DNA from 3 places in the Oceanihabitans sp. IOP_32 genome. Region 3 is predicted to be linked to each of the others. Evidence: riboswitches for the same ligand, from Rfam matches in the RefSeq annotation. Region 3 holds a riboswitch; each other region holds the start of a gene.

Region 1 (2,269 bases), 1.2 Mb from region 3:
TTAGCGAAGCGGTCTTATGTCTTTTGTCGGACATTAATGACATAAAATATAAAAACAGCAAATAAAGAAGCGCTTTATCGGAGTAACTGGTATCGTGGCATGTTTGCTTAGCTTTATATATTTTAATACCTGTTTATCCACCATTTAAAAGTGTCTTCGGTCTGAATAGATCCAGATTTTAGTTTTTTCATCATCGTAGAAATATTGTTTTGGTCCTTGATGCTTTCCTTTGTGTAAATAGGTCCTGATTCCATCGTGTTTGCCTTTTTAGAATCTGGTTTTTGGTATGCCTTATAACGAATGTCGTCCAGCCATTGTTCTAAGTCTTTTAAACCACCTTTGCGCCCACAATAACCACAACCCCATTCGTCGTGTTTAGAACTCACCCTAATATGATGGATTGTACCCGCAGGGCATCGCGCTTTTCAAGCAAAAGGGTTATCACCAGTAAGTCTTGGGTGTAACTGCCGCTCTTCTAAAAAGTTTATTAAAAGTGTTATGTTTTGCTTGGCTTGTTCAGAAATTGCTGTTTTTTCATTTAGAATAGCATCGGTTAAATCTTCAAATTCTTTTTTAGTTAATACTGGAGTATTTTGAAATTTCGGAAAACCAATATAAGGAAGATTGGTTTCTATACGGTTTCTAGGAATAAAAAAGATATTCTCTTTAAGCGCGTCATATTTTAATTTGTATTGAGCAATAATTTTTAAGTCATCCTCAAACATGGTATAAGCGAGCAGAATGTAACCATCGTCGGTAATTCTATAATAATATTTTATTTCGGCATCAAAGATAGTTTCAATAGTTTCTATAAGATAATGGAATTCATTGCGAATTGCTTGGGTGGGCCCGAAATCTAAATCGGAATTCATTTTAACACCTTCTTGAGTTGAGTAAACAGTTTTCATAATACATAATTTTTAAAGGTTATGCATCAGGAAAAAAAACGTGTTAAACAGTTTGGGAATCATTTATTTTTGACTAAACTGTCCGTATTCTAAACCACCGTGGCTTTTGTGCTCGGTTGGTACGCTAATAACGTTCCTAATACAATTACAAAAGCTAAGCTATTCTGCAACTTAAAAACAATTTAATTTTATTCGAAAACAAGTGCTAATACAACATCACCAAAATGCCAACCCCTAAAACTGATTAAAATCATTTACTATGCCCTAAAAATCTGCTATGTTTGTTCTGTAACATAAAAACAATACATATTAATATGGAAAATTTAGTAGGACTAGACCGTAAAAAGGCGGAAAAATTAGTAGTAGATTTAAATGGTTTATTGGCAGACTACGAAATCTTTTATCAAAACTTAAGAGGATTACATTGGAATATTACAGGAAAGGAATTTTTTGAACTTCACGAAAAATTTGAAGAGTTATACAAAGATGCTTTTGAAAAAATTGACGAAATCGCAGAACGCGTTTTAACGCTAGAGGGCGAACCCTTGCATACCTACACCGATTATCTTAAGGCGACCGATATTGCCGAAGAGAAAAGTGTAACCGATGGCATACAAGGTGTTGAGGTGGTTGTAAAAAACTTCCGTACGCTTATTAAAAAAGAAAGAAATATCTTGGCTCTGGCCGCCGATGCTAATGATGAAGGTACGGTAAGCTTAATGAGTGATTATATTTCTGAAACAGAAAAAACACTTTGGATGCTTAATTCCTATTTGAGATAAAATATTTTGAGCTCTCGCGTTTTGTTAATCCCTTAACAACCGGGCTCATATTCATGTCTCTCTTATTTCAGGAAGTAGATACACACTACTTCCTGAAATTTTTTGTGACAATCCCACCAGAAAACCTATGGCTTACTTCTTCCAAAAAATAAGATTTGGGTTAAATAAGCCCAACATACCCCAATAACCATAAATCCAGTTCTAAAAACGAATGCCATGGCAAGCTACACAAATGTCAAATTATCAGATTCTTAGAAGAATTAAGAGGGTTTATATTATCAGTCAAACCGTATAACTATTTTTAAATACCATAGAAATATCTTATATTTAGTAACATAATTTTTGTGAATCTGTTTTGTGCCGTAAACCTAAAAAATCTGCGATTATCTGCGACCCGAGCGACAGCGAATTGGCGAAGTAAATCTGTGGAAAATAAATAGCAGCTCAATAGTGAATTGCCCCACTGATTTTGCTGAATAAAAATAAATATTTGTTTTTCGCTATGATATAAAAAACATCAATATATCCTAAGAATTTATGGGGTTATGACACTTTACGGACAAGCACTAATAATTGAAA
Region 2 (2,269 bases), 1.5 Mb from region 3:
TTGGATTAATAGCATCGGTTTCTTCCAACATTACAATTTCATTATGAAACACCATAACAGTCCTATTCTGCTCTAAAGCTTTCAATAATTTTTTAGCTAATAACAAAACATGTTCTTTAAAATCCTTTTCACTTAAAGGAAATTTAGGATAATTAATAAACTCTAACATCACACTAGGTTCAACTTGTCCGCTCAATACAATATCACAATTAGAAATAGCAGCACTTAAATAAACATTTTTTATCTGTATTAACTGTTCCTGTTCTTGCTGCAAGGCTTTAATAACATCTTGCTTGGTAAGCAAATTTTGGGTGTAGCCTTTTTGTAAACCAATTACAAAACTTGCTGTAAACTTTTGTGATATTGTACTTGTCATGATTTTTAATTTTTACTCTATTCCTACATTTCAATTCAATGCTTTAACAAAGCCTCAAGTAAAATGGTATCTAAATCAGTTTTAAACTTGAATAAATAAGCTTTCACCTATTTTTATTTGTAAGACATTAATATCAATTTTAATTTTCTAGCCAATATTTAAGTGAATTTAAATGTCTTTTTATCATAATCAAATTACGGTTATCTGTTTTTTTTAAATATTCCTCTCCTATTCCTTTAATTTTTTTATCATCAGGATATTCTGTAATAATCTCATATAAATTTGCTATTACTTTCCTGTCTATTTCCTGTTCTAATTGTTCCACAGATTTATTTTTGACTTGAATGTTCATAGCATCCATGCATTTCATAACTGTTTTATAATCAGAATCTTCATTTAAAGTTATATTGTCTCTGATTGTTATTCTATGGGATTTTAAGTTTTGAGTTTTTACTACTGAAAAGTTTTTCTTTGACTTTAATTTAAATTGACTAAATAACTTTTTTAAATACATAATTATTATTTTAAAGTTACATCAATAAACTAAGAAGGGAAGTTGCTCTTTATTTTGACAGACTGTCCACATCTTTTGACCACCGCGGACTCGCGTCTCGGTTGGTTTTTGAGCGTTTAAAACTCAAAATCTTGATGTATTTTAAGTAAAAATAAGAAAAAAAAGCTTAATACAAAAGTTAGAAGCTTATTGTTTTGAGATTTATGCCTACACAGGAATTAGTTAATTCAACCTAAACTTCACATCCTGCAACTCCAACTCATCCAAGAGTTCTTGACACACCCTAACTTTCTGCTTTCTACTTGGCATAGCCAACTTTATTTTTTCATTGATATCATAAATCAAAAAATTCAGCATTTGGTTTCCGGGGTGCATACTAATCAGCTCGCTTAAAGCTTTTATTTTCTGTTCGCTTAAATCTTTAATATCGACCTGTATAGATAGTTTTTTGGCATAATTCTCCATGACATCATGCAACAACTGGAAATTATTAAACTGTAATCTTGGATCGCTTTTCTTTCCAGTGTCTTTATTTACCCAGCCTTCGCGAACAAAAGTTTTTACAAACACGAAATTATTCTTCATTAAAAAATGACGAAACTTTAAATACTCTTCGCCAAAAATCCTGAATTCAAAACTATCGGTATAATCTTCAATGGTAAATAATGCCCAACCTTTACCCTGTTTACTTACACGGTGTTGCACATCGGTTACTACGCCAGCGAAAACAATTTCACGATTAACATAAGGTTCTAAAGTATTAAACATAGCCACGTTACCATTAGTAAATGTTTTTATTTCAGTTTTAAAATCGTCTAAAGGATGCCCAGAAATATAAACGCCAACCACTTCACGCTCTTTACTTAATTTTTCCATAGTGCCCCACTCCTCACATGGCGGGACTTCGGGTTCGGCAATTTGTACTTCACTAGACTCACCAAATAAACTTACCTGCGCCGAGTTTTCGTTTTCTTGGTGCTTTTGTCCGTACTTTATGGCTTTCTCTAAAAAGGTAATGCCATCGCCATCATCATGAAAATATTGCGCACGGTGTGTATTAGCCAAACCATCAAAACCACCTGCTAAGGCCAAGTTTTCAAAGGCTCTCTTATTGGCAGCACGCAAATCGATGCGTTTGGCCAAATCGAAAATAGATTTATAATGGCCATCTTTTCTATTATTTACAATAGTCATTACCGCACCATGGCCTACGCCTTTTATAGCTCCCATGCCAAAACGAACGGCGTTATCTTGATTTACCGAAAACTTATAATAACTCTCGTTAACATCTGGGCCAAGCACGTCTAATCGCATACGCTTACACTCTTCCATAAAGAAAGTAACTTGCTTAATATCGTTCATATTATTAGATAGAACGG
Region 3 (2,269 bases):
TGGAAGATTTGTATGACGTACAAAAGGAGTTTATTAAGTTTCTTAGAGGATTAGGCGATATTTATCCACAAGAGGTTAAAGCGGCATTTATAGAGTTGCACAAAAAATTAAAGCAGTTTGAACACGACCCTTACCAAAGTAGGGCATTCCTTTATCTAGATATTATTTCCTGGTTGGAGTCTAAGATTGAAAACAAACCCATAGATGTGATTATTAGAAATAAGTTTGAAAGTCAGGTTTTGAAAACTACTTTTAATTAGAACTCCTTTTTATCTTCTTAGCCATTTTAAATAGTGATAAAAACGAATGGGTATGCTTATCAAAGTATCGTTTCGAATGTGGTTTGCGTTTGTAATTAATTCTTAAGGAAAACCTAATTTTCAAAAAAAGTCAAAAAAAATTAGGATATTAACTTTTTCTAACTGAATATTTGTAAACACAAAGTTCAATAACTTATTGAAATGTTATCAAGAAAGGTGGAGGGATAGACCCTGTGAAGCCTTAGCAACCCTTTATACGTAAAGAAGGTGCTAAATTCTACTTAATACTCATATCATTTGAAGTTTAAGATAGATAACCAACAAAATTACTTTCTGTAATTTTTATATTTCTTTTTAACATTTTTCTATTAAGTATGCCTTTTAAAGGTGCATTTTGACTTTTGGTTTAATTATTTATTAACTCAAAAAAAAATTAGAAAAATGAGTACACACAAATTAGCAACAAACGCATTACATGCTGGCCATGATGTAAGTAAAAACGGAGGAACAAGAGCAGTGCCTATTTATCAAACAACCTCTTATGTTTTTGATAACTCAGAGCATGCCGCAAATCTTTTTTCTTTAAAAGAATTAGGTTTTATTTACACCCGTTTAAACAATCCCACAAATCAAATTTTACAAGAACGTTTGGCCGCTGTCGAGGGCGGTATTGGCGCCGTAGTTTTTGCTTCGGGAACAGCTGCTATTGCCACAGGATTATTAACACTTTTAAAAGCAGGCGACCATATTGTAGCTTCTAGTAGTTTGTATGGCGGTACCTACAATTTACTTAGTGTAACACTTCCAAGATTGGGCATAACAACCACGTTTGTTGATGCTTCTAAACCTGAGAATTTTGCTGATGCGGTAAAAGACAATACCCGTGCTTTCTTTGTAGAGTCTTTAGGAAATCCCAAACTTGACGTTTTAGATTTAGAAGCTATTTCTACTCAGGCCAAAAAAGCCGAAGTTCCTTTTATTGTTGATAATACGGTGGCTACTCCGGCCTTATTAAACCCTATTAAGCACGGTGCCAACATTGTGATTCACTCCCTTACAAAATATATTGGCGGACAAGGCACATCGCTTGGAGGTGCCATTATAGATGCTGGTACATTTAATTGGGCCAATGGTAAATTTCCAGAGTTTACCGAGCCTTCTGCGGGTTATCACGGCTTAAAATATCATGAAACCTTAGGCGCGGCATCTTATACCTTTAAATTAATTTTAGAGGGTTTAAGAGATTTTGGTGGAGCTTTAAGTCCAACAAATGCTTTTAATATTATTCAAGGATTAGAAACTTTGCCAGTGCGTATTCAAAAACACTCTGAAAACGCTTTGGCCTTGGCAAAATGGTTGGAAGAACAAGAGGAAGTGGCTTGGGTAAATTATCCCGGATTAGAAAGTAGTAAATACAAAGCTTTGGCAGATAAGTATTTACCAAAAGGGCAGAGTGGAATCGTAACCTTTGGGCCTAAAAAAGGATTTGAAGCGGCAAAAAAGATAGCAGATAATACGAAGCTTTTTTCATTATTAGCCAATATTGGAGACACCAAGTCTTTAATTATTCATCCAGCAAGTACCACGCACCAACAGCTAGACGAGGCAGAACAGAACAGTGCTGGGGTAAGTCAAGATTTAATTAGACTATCTGTTGGAATTGAAGATTTAGAAGATTTAAAAGCCGATTTAAAAGCAGCCTTTTCACAATTGTAAAAAATTAATAATTATGAGTGATGTCGTATTTAAAGTTGCAGGAGAAAGTGCTTCTCCTGCAAAATTTATAGCAAAAACTAGGGGTTTTGAAATGGTGGTAGATGAACCAGAAAACCTTGGTGGTACTAATGAAGGCGCAAATCCTGTGGAGTATATTTTAGCAGGCTTAGCCGGTTGTATAAATGTTGTAGGGCATATAGTAGCTAAAGAAATGGGGTTTGTAATTCACAATTTAAAAATTGAAGTTGAAGGAAATCTAAATCCAAATAAACTATTTGCACTGTCGAATGAAG

What was found. A riboswitch is a leader RNA that binds a small molecule or an ion and turns the genes downstream of it on or off. The one in region 3 is predicted to bind S-adenosylmethionine.
Region 1: it holds a riboswitch for S-adenosylmethionine, as region 3 does, so the genes downstream of both, FEZ18_RS00335 (hypothetical protein) here and FEZ18_RS09945 (O-acetylhomoserine aminocarboxypropyltransferase/cysteine synthase family protein) in region 3, are expected to answer to the same signal.
Region 2: it holds a riboswitch for S-adenosylmethionine, as region 3 does, so the genes downstream of both, FEZ18_RS03795 (hypothetical protein) here and FEZ18_RS09945 (O-acetylhomoserine aminocarboxypropyltransferase/cysteine synthase family protein) in region 3, are expected to answer to the same signal.

Annotation. Positions count from the first base shown of each region.
Region 1 is NZ_CP040813.1:71,342-73,610, forward strand. Features, by position in the region: gene FEZ18_RS00330 (hypothetical protein) at 123-386, opposite strand; gene FEZ18_RS00335 (hypothetical protein) at 426-908, opposite strand; SAM-I-IV-variant riboswitch at 964-1,056, opposite strand; gene FEZ18_RS00340 (Dps family protein) at 1,223-1,690, shown strand.
Region 2 is NZ_CP040813.1:906,053-908,321, forward strand. Features, by position in the region: gene FEZ18_RS03790 (hypothetical protein) at 1-376, opposite strand, end outside; gene FEZ18_RS03795 (hypothetical protein) at 516-890, opposite strand; SAM-I-IV-variant riboswitch at 931-1,033, opposite strand; partial or broken gene dnaE (DNA polymerase III subunit alpha) at 1,113-2,269, opposite strand, start outside.
Region 3 is NZ_CP040813.1:2,393,260-2,395,528, forward strand. Features, by position in the region: gene FEZ18_RS09940 (hypothetical protein) at 1-260, shown strand, start outside; SAM riboswitch class I at 462-580, shown strand; gene FEZ18_RS09945 (O-acetylhomoserine aminocarboxypropyltransferase/cysteine synthase family protein) at 702-1,976, shown strand; gene FEZ18_RS09950 (OsmC family protein) at 1,990-2,269, shown strand, end outside.